2 regions of the Vibrio sp. Isolate22 genome follow, and region 1 is predicted to be linked to the other one. Evidence: riboswitches for the same ligand, from Rfam matches in the RefSeq annotation. Region 1 holds a riboswitch; the other holds the start of a gene.
The links. A riboswitch is a leader RNA that binds a small molecule or an ion and turns the genes downstream of it on or off. The one in region 1 is predicted to bind lysine.
Positions count from the first base shown of each region.

Region 1 (4,859 bases):
TGTTCATTACTAATTTACGCATACTTATCAGCTCTTAGGTTGTTTGCTGTCTTGTCTCCACACTAACCAAGGTAAGATCCTTTTTCAACCATTAATTCGAACTTTTTTCACGAAACTTAAAATTAAATTAACAGGCACAAAAAAGGGAGGCTAAAGCCTCCCTGATAGTTTACTGATTAACTTTCGTTTTTAGCTTTTGCATGTCGCTATTTTGCAGCGAGAAAAATAAGCCAGAGCGAAACACACAGCAACGAACGTTAGAGCTGCTGCGCTGAATGCGATACCGATAGAGGCTGTCATACCTAGGGTAATGAAGCCAATGCACGATACAAACGCTACTGCTAGCGCGTATGGAAGCTGTGTTGATACGTGGTCGATGTGGTTACAACGAGCACCTGTCGAAGACAAAATCGTTGTATCTGAAATCGGAGAACAGTGGTCACCAAATACCGCGCCCGCTAGAACCGCACTTAGCATAGGAAGAATCAGTGCGATATCCGATGCTGCCGCCATATCACCCGCGATAGGTAGCATGATGCCGAACGTACCCCATGAAGTACCGGTAGAGAAAGCCATGATGCCTGCAAGTAGGAACAGGATAACTGGTAGCCAGTGGTAATCAATGCTGCCTGTTACTAGAGAAGACAAGTACGTACCTGTTTTCATGTCACCGATTACAGAACCGATAGTCCAAGCGAACACAAGGATTAGGATAGCGCCAAACATAGAGCTTGCACCAATCCACATCGTTCTTGCGATGTCTGCCATAGATAGCTTCTGCTTAAATACCGTCGCTAAAGCAACAAGTAGGCCGATGATGCCACCGTAAACAAGAGACTTACCAACATCTGTATTTTCGAATGCACCAAGTAGGTTAAACGCTTGACCATCAGCCGCTAACGCTTGACCACCTGTGTAAAGCATCGCTGCAACCGTCGCTACGATCAATGAAACGATCGGCATGATTAGGTCAGAAACAGAACCATTCTCGCTCTCTTCGATATCTAGCTCTTCGTTTAAATCGTGAGCTTGTTGGCTGTCGTTGTCACCTTCAAAGCCACGACCTTGAGACGCTTCGATCTCATGATCGCGCATCTTACCAACATCTAGACCGAACCACGCCACTGCGAACACCATAAGAAGTGCAAATACCGCGTAGAAGTTCATTGGAATTAGACGAACGTAAGCGCCTAGAGCTGAATACTCAGTCACACCGTGTGTTACTAGGATGCCACCGATAATAGTAATAATGTAAGCACCCCAACTAGAAGCTGGCATGATCACACACATAGGAGCTGCAGTAGAATCAAGAATATAAGCTAGCTTAGCGCGAGATACGTAGAAACGGTCTGTTACAGGACGAGAGATTGCACCGACCGCCAAGCTGTTAAAGTAATCATCCACAAAGATGAATACGCCTAAGAAAGCTGCAAGCAGTTTAGAACCACGTTTGCTTTTAACGCGAGACTGAGCCCATTCAGCGAATGCGCGAGTACCACCAGACAGTGTTAATAGCGCCGTTGTCATTCCCAAGATAATTAGGAAAGCAATGATGCTCATGTTCCAAGTGTTGATACCGCCATCTTCAATGAAAACGCCAGATGCTTTAGTAAATACGTAGCTAGCGGCATTACCCACTGAGTAATCAGCAAGTAAGATAGCACCCATAACGATACCTACACCCAGAGAAACCAATACACGGCGGGTAACGATAGCAAGGCTCAAAGCCACAAGTGGCGGAAGCAAAGATAAAGGAGATGTTGCAAAATCTATTAAATTCATGATCTTCAAAAACCAGTTTTTTATTTGGCTAGAGATCTACTGCAGACAAACTTGATACGGATGACCAAGTTCATGTTGAACTAAGCGAAAGGGAAGTGAACACTTCACCCAACCCTACAGTAGCGCTCCATAGTTTAAAATTAAGACTATGGCAGTGTTGTACCTATTGAGCACAACCCCAGCAAATTGCTTAGATATACAATTTACTTCGGCAATTACACCTTTCATTCCCGTTCATTGGCATCACCCCAACGAAAACTACTTTTTATAATTGCACCTCTACGTGCGACAACATTATTAACCACTCAAACAATAGTTTAACAAATGATTAACCAAAGCATCGCATCAGGTAGCCGCAATTGTACCCATCAAGAGCAACAATGCAACATATCATTCCGAGAAAAGCGGCTTTTTATTTGTGAACTATTCAACTTAAGAATAGTCAACATAGTGTAACTACTCCACCAGTCACATATCAGCTTTTAAGATATTCTTAATATTTATTATAAATTCAATTGAGATGAGCATTGGCATTTTCAACTATTCATCTCACTTTTATATTTAAATATGTAATAGAAGAAATACTGTTTGTTTTATTCCCAAGCTCTGTTTATTATTAGGTAGATTATTTAGTTTACCTTGATGGAAAATATCATGTCTGAATTAACAAAAACTCTATTAAATATCCGTAGCCTTCGCGCATTCTCACGTGAATTAACTCTTGAGCAACTAGAAGAAGCGCTAGACAAGCTAACTATTGTTGTACAAGAGCGTCAAGAGTCTGAAGCTGAAGAACGTGCGGCTAAAGCAGCACAAGAAGCTAAACTTTCTGCTATTGCTGAGCAAATCGCAAAAGACGGAATTGATGTTGCTGATCTTATTGCTGCGCTTTCTGGCGAAGCAAAATCTAAAACAACAAAAGCGAAACGCGCTCCTCGCCCAGCTAAATACAAATACGTAGATGCGAACGGCGACGAGAAAACTTGGACAGGCCAAGGTCGTACACCTTCAGCTATCCAAGAACAACTAGATGCTGGTAAATCTCTAGAAGATTTCGCTATCTAAATGTTCAATTTGCATAGTGGGTGTCGCAATTACTGACTAAGCAATAGAATTAATATTTAAGTCGACTAAAGTATTATTTACGGCTTCAATATATTTAGAAACAAAAAGGCTCCTTTCGGAGCCTTTTTTATATTTTGTTACCCATAAATGTTCTTTATAAACATTGCTGCGCATTTGATAAACTTGTGCGCAGCGGATAAACAAAGTCTCTTATCTTTCCCAGTACGCTTCTTCTAGGCTATCTTCTCTTTCAGGAAGACCGCGAGATAAACGTGGAGAGTGCTGAACCAATACTTCATAGCTCGCACGGTTTGAATATTTACAAACTTGTGAGAAAGAAGAATACGTCAAGAATGAATGTTGGTGCTTACTTGAGTTTGGCACGTTTTCTTTGTGGTACTTATTCGCAGCCATATCATGTAATAAAGCAGATAAAGCCGCATCACCTGCACCATTGGTATTTTTGATCTTCTCAGGACCGCCCATATAAGGCGCAATATGTGAATAAACTTTAGTAGGGTTTTCACATAAATCTTTATGAGCAGGACGGCTAAATTCATAACGGTTAAATTCAGCAATTGAACCTGGGAGTAAAGGCAGTGATGTTTCACGTTTCGCTGCGTCTTCCGTGTAACCCGCCATAAATAGACCAACAGGACCAGCAGTACATAGTACTAGGTCTACCCAATCTAGCGCTTTGTCAGAAGCAGCGAGTGGATCGCTTTCACCAGTTAGGGCTTCGGCTTCGTCTTCATTCATTGCAACAACCGTTACGTGTTGCTCTAAGAAATCTTTCCAGAATTCAGGATCGTCTTGAATAACGAATTTCGTACCCAGAGTTAAAACAACAGGCACATCGTATTTCTTCGCGTATTCGATCGCTTTCATTGTTGCTTCAGGCATCGGGTCACCCGGCTTACAACGAACTAAATAAGCCGTTAATACTAAAGCAGAAGCACTTTTGAAAATCTTTTCAGGAATACTTTCTGGTTTTAGTTGGTTCATTTGCCCTTCGCTAATTGCGAAAGTACGCTCACCATCTTCAGTAATTAATGCAAAGCAGCGACCGATTGCGCCATCTACCCCTTGTAAATGGTTCAAGTCCATTCTGCTTGATGTATTACATAAATAGCGGTAACCATAGCTACCAATTTTAATATCCTGGCTCATTACGCCGAGTAGCGTTGAACGGTCATCCGCTAGTACTGAGTAATTGTGTAATGTATTACCGATAGTGCCACCAGCATATTCATTGGTAATTAGACACTGTTCTTTTAGTTCTTGATATAAAGACTCAGCCGCTTCATCAACGATAACCAGTGAGTGTCCCTTACTTAAACCGTACTTCTCAATAAGTTCAGAACTCACTTTTGCTTCAATATCCACCAAAGTTTGGTCAATACCGATAATATGAGTGCGTGACATTCTTTTACTGCTTTGAGCTTGGCTCACTAATGGGTCACGTGCGTGAACCGGAAAATAGTGCTTTGATTTACGTTGTCCAGGGAATTTCATAGGGCTAGTCTAAGTCAAGGGGAAATAGGTGGCGGATTCTACCGCGCTATATTTAACGCGGCAATCATTCAAACTATAGCAAACGTTTGCTGAGCTATTTTTTTATTCACCTTCCATAAAGCTTAAATCAGGCAGCATCTCTAAATGCTCGGCATAACGCTTTTGATTAAACTCTGCGCCATTCTTCATTACGTCAAATACTTCAACCGCAAGTGCACACGCCATTGCTGCAATTGCGTCTTCACGTGGTGTGCCTGTCATCATAAGGCGCATTAACGTCTCTTTTACTTTAATTGGCTGACCGTCTTCTAGCTGATTTTCAATAATTTCAATCAACTGCTCTTCTTGCATAAATTCATTTTGTTCAGACATTTTTTTATCTCAAGTCTTGGATTTCGAGCGACTATGCCACATATACTTCTGACATCCTAGCGACTCACCTCGCTCTCATGCGATTACTAACAAAGTCAGCGCACTATTTGTGCAAATGAAACTGT
Region 1 is NZ_JAKEUW010000015.1:29,711-34,569, reverse strand. It holds gene L1D55_RS10645 (Na+/H+ antiporter NhaC family protein) at 190-1,782, opposite strand; lysine riboswitch at 1,895-2,072, opposite strand; gene L1D55_RS10640 (H-NS family nucleoid-associated regulatory protein) at 2,437-2,847, shown strand; gene L1D55_RS10635 (inosine/guanosine kinase) at 3,058-4,362, opposite strand; gene L1D55_RS10630 (hypothetical protein) at 4,465-4,734, opposite strand.

Region 2 (4,859 bases), on a different contig from region 1:
ATTGCCTATTCTATACAGCAATGCTTCGCCGCAAGGAGCTTCTGGTCGATTACTTGGGTTATGGGCTGGCTTTACCTTATTCGTGGTTCTTCAACAATTCAAATTCAGTAATAAACATAAACAGCGCATGCTGTGGTTCATCGTACTTGCTGTCGTCATACAGGCACTGTTTGGCTATGTGCAATATTTTTTGCTGGAGCCTGGTAACCTATTTGGTTACAACACTGAAGCTAATCGCCCGTATGGAATCTTCCAACAGCCTAACGTGATGGCCAGCTTTTTAGCGACGGGTTTTGTACTCTCTGCTTACCTATTAGCGAGACAGCCAGCCAAGTACAACCATAAGATTAGCGAATCATTTTTACTCTACCTAACACCAACGTTAACGGTACCACTGCTGATCATCATCGCATCACGCACAGGTTGGTTAGCTGCACTCATTGGCTTCATATGTATTCTGCCTTACCTCTACAAGTTCTCGACCAAGAAACGATTCTACGGATGGTGTGCATCCGTTGCTGTCGGTATCGTAGTTGCATTTTCAGTAATCAGCCTTAGCACTACAGATAGTATAGCGAGTAAAAAAGCGAACCTAGAGAGCCCTCGAGCTTACACCTTCCCGCAAACATTAGACATGTTGGTAGAGAAACCATTTACTGGTTACGGCTACGGAAAATTTGAATCAGAGTACACCCTGTATACCGCTCGTCAGCATCAACTCAATTCAAACTATCATCCGGGGCTTCCAGCAATGGATCACCCCCACAATGAGTTTCTATTCTGGGGAGTTGAGGGCGGTATTGTACCAATCATAGGAATATTGATTGCCGCAGTATTAGTTTTGTCGCGGATCTCAAGCTCAGCCAAAGGAACACGCTTGGCTTTACTGGCACTATTCATACCAATACTTCTACACTCTCAGTTAGAGTACCCGTTCTATCACTCGGCAATACACTGGATAACCTTTATCATATTGATTTATTGGGTAGACCAGCGTGCTTCACGTCATTATCAGCAGCCGTTCAGCATCATCAGCAAAACACTATTTAGAGTGACTAGCTTAGTGTTACCAATTCTAGTGAGTGTTTACATGTTGAGTGCACTGCATACCAACTATGTACTGACCAAATTTGAGCTATCTAAACCTAAAAACCCAGATATTCTCAAACAAGTCACCAACCCTGTAGTTTGGAAAGATCGCTACGATTGGGACATATACAGCACCTACCTGAACATTGGTCTTTATAAAGGTGATCCTAGCCTTATTCAGCCATATGTTGATTGGTCATTAGAGATCATAAAGAGTAAACCAAGACCAGCGTTCTACAGCAACCTGATCCTTGCTTACCAAGGTTTAGGGGAAGAGAGCAAAGCGCAACAAATCCGTAGTGAAGCAAAGTTTTTATTCCCAAACAGAGACTTTTCACAGGTTCAATACAAGAAAATATCTCAAGCTGAAAACAACGTCTCGTCGGCAGAGCAGTAGCCAATTTTAACCCGTAGTATTACCTTTAAAGCAAACAAAAAAGCGCACGATCCTCGTGCGCTTTTCTTTGAAACTATTCTAATTCGGTTATTTAAGTACGTCTTGCAGCGCTTTAAGACACAACGCCACATTCTCTTTACGAGCACCGTAGCCCATCAAGCCAATACGCCATGCCTTACCAGCCAAAGAGCCAAGGCCAGCACCAATCTCAAGGTTATACTCTTCTAAAAGCTGTGATCTGACTTTCGCTTCATCAATTCCTTCAGGGAAGTAAAGAGCATTAAGCTGTGGTAAACGGCTCTCTTCATCAACAACGAACTTCAGCCCTAATGCTTCTACACCTTCTTTTAATTCTTGATGCATGGCGTGATGACGAGACCAAGCATTATCTAAGCCTTCATTTTTCAGTAGCACGAGAGACTCATGCAGCGCGTAAAGACTATTGACTGGTGCAGTGTGGTGATAACTACGCTTACCTTCACCGCTCCAGTAACCTAATACTAGGCTCTGATCCAAGAACCAGCTTTGTACCGGTGACTGACGTGCTTTCATTTTATCAACAGCACGCTGAGAGAAAGTTACGGGTGATAAACCAGGAACACAAGACAAGCATTTCTGACTACCAGAATAAACCGCATCGAGCTGCCATTCGTCCACTAACAGTGGCACACCACCCAGTGAGGTTACAGCATCAACAATCGTCAATGCATCGAACTGGCGAGCCACCGCAGAGATAGCTTGAGCATCCGATAATGCACCAGTAGAGGTCTCAGCATGTACAAAAGCAACCGCGACTGCGTCTGGGTTTTCTGATAATGCTTGCTGTACCTTTTCGACAGATACAGGCTTACCCCATTCGTCGTCAACAAGAATTGCTTCGCCACCGCAGCGCACTACATTTTCTCGCATACGTTCACCAAACACGCCATTTCGACAAACGATGACCTTTTCACCGGGCTCAATCAAGTTAACAAAACAAGTTTCCATACCAGCACTGCCTGGTGCTGATACAGCAATCGTAAACTCATTTTCTGTCTGAAAGGCATACTTAAGAAGCTGTTTAACCTCATCCATCATCGTAATAAAAAGTGGATCGAGGTGACCAATGGTTGGTCGACTTAATGCTTGAAGCACTTGAGGTGAGATATCTGAAGGTCCAGGCCCCATTAACGTTCGATGTGGTGGATAAAAGCTATCGATAGTAGAAGTATTTGTGAAGTTAGACATGTAAATCCCTTACGTTAATGGTGTCGATATTCCACCCTAAAGCAAATCGAACATGTCAGCAATTAGCCTTAGGTCTTGAGGTCAAACCACTGTCACATAATTGTTAAAATTATTTTTAAGTTATCTCAAGTTACCAATTGACATTGTGAGCACAAACACGTTCAATGAAATGGCTATCTAGCAGAAGAGGAGCACTGCCCAGGCAGGTGTTTTGTGGAACCGCATTTCCGATACAAAGCACTTATGGGGAGCAGTGCCGAGATAATAAAAGGATGCAGGACCTTTATTATCGGTTGAGCGGGCTGAATCCCGGCAACTGTCACCATATCTATATGGTGAAGAGCTTCTGAGGTTACTATTCATATAATTCCTCTCTTTTTGCTCTAAAACTCTCTTCGAAAAACATTGGACGTTGGATTACCCAACCGTAATTTTATTTTAGGAAGTCGTGGGAGATATATCGTGAGTGCATCTAATGTAGCTGGTTCTTTTAATGTCGCTAAGTTTGGTGGTACAAGTGTTGCCAACTTTGAAGCAATGAGCCGTTGTGCTGCCATTATTGAAAACAACTCAAATACCAAGTTAGTCGTAAGTTCTGCGTGTTCAGGTGTAACCAATTTACTTGTCGAACTGGCAAACGGTGTTCAAGACAAAACTCGCCGTCAGGAAGTAATGACCCAGTTGACGGACATCCACAATGCAATTCTTGACCAACTTGCTGACCCTATCAGCATCGAAAAAGAAGTTCACTCCATTCTTGATGAAATTGCGAGCGCAGCTGAGGCTGCATCATTTCAAATAAGCACTAAGCTAACCGATCACTTAGTTGCGTGTGGTGAGTTGATGTCGACACACCTTCTTGCTCAAATCCTTCGCGAACGCGGTACACCGGCGGTTCGCTTCGATATAAGAGAAGTGATGCGCACCAATGATGACTTCGGAAAAGCAGAACCTCAGCTTGAAGAGATTTCAGTGCTAGCGAAAGAGAAGCTGATTCCACTGTGCCAACAACAAGTTGTAGTCACACAAGGCTTTATTGGTGCAGATAATGACGGTAATACAACAACCTTAGGTCGTGGTGGTAGTGATTACTCAGCAGCGCTTATTGCAGAGTCAGTACAAGCGATTGGCTTAGAAATTTGGACAGACGTTCCAGGTATCTACACCACCGACCCTCGCATCGCACCGAAAGCTTCTCCAATCCCAGAAATCAGCTTCAGTGAAGCATCTGAGATGGCAAACTTTGGAGCGAAGATCCTTCACCCATCGACGCTAGTGCCGGCATTACGTCACCAAATTCCGGTGTTTGTCAGCTCTTCAAAAGCACCAGAACTAGGTGGAACTTGGATCCGTCAACAGGTGGAAAGCTCTCCACTGTTCAGAGCCCTGGCCCTTCGCTGCAACCAAACCATGGTTACACTACGTAGCGCTAATATGTTCCATGCTTACGGTTTCCTTGCAAAAGTATTTGAGATCCTTGCTAAACATAAGATCTCCGTCGATCTTATCACTACCTCGGAGATCAGTGTTTCACTCACCCTAGATCAAACTGATACATCTGGTGGTGCTCCTGAATTACCAGAAGCAGCACGTCTTGAGCTAGAAGAACTGTGTTCAGTCAATGTAGAACATGACCTATGTTTGGTGGCATTGATTGGTAATAACATGAGTGAAAGTAAAGGCTACGCTAAGCAAGTATTCAGCACCCTTGAAGATTTCAACCTGCGCATGATTTGTTACGGAGCAAGCCCTCATAACTTATGCTTCCTGCTCAATGAGTCAGTCTCTAAACAGGCGATTCAAAAGCTGCATCAAGAGCTATTCGAATAAAGCGATAGTGAATTAATAAGAGTTCAACGTTCAAAGCACAGATACAAAAAGGGTTGCAATTAAGCAACCCTTTTCCTTTCGAATTTAACGACTAACTCGCTGATTTAATAACTAGTTAATATTTGGACCTAGCCATCTCTCAGCTTCCAACATATCCCAACCTTTACGGTCAGCATAGCTGTCTACTTGATCTTGTTGAATCTGAGCAATCGCAAAGTATCGAGAATCTGGGTGAGAGAAGTACATCCCAGAAACTGAAGCACCTGGCCACATCGCGTAGCTAGACGTCAGTGACATATCAATGGTCTTCTCAACA
Region 2 is NZ_JAKEUW010000014.1:6,288-11,146, reverse strand. It holds gene L1D55_RS10110 (PglL family O-oligosaccharyltransferase) at 1-1,486, shown strand, start outside; gene L1D55_RS10105 (alanine--glyoxylate aminotransferase family protein) at 1,574-2,713, opposite strand; lysine riboswitch at 2,890-3,067, shown strand; gene lysC (lysine-sensitive aspartokinase 3) at 3,176-4,543, shown strand; gene metH (methionine synthase) at 4,655-4,859, opposite strand, start outside.
Region 2: another riboswitch for lysine. It lies ahead of lysC (lysine-sensitive aspartokinase 3); the one in region 1 lies ahead of L1D55_RS10645 (Na+/H+ antiporter NhaC family protein).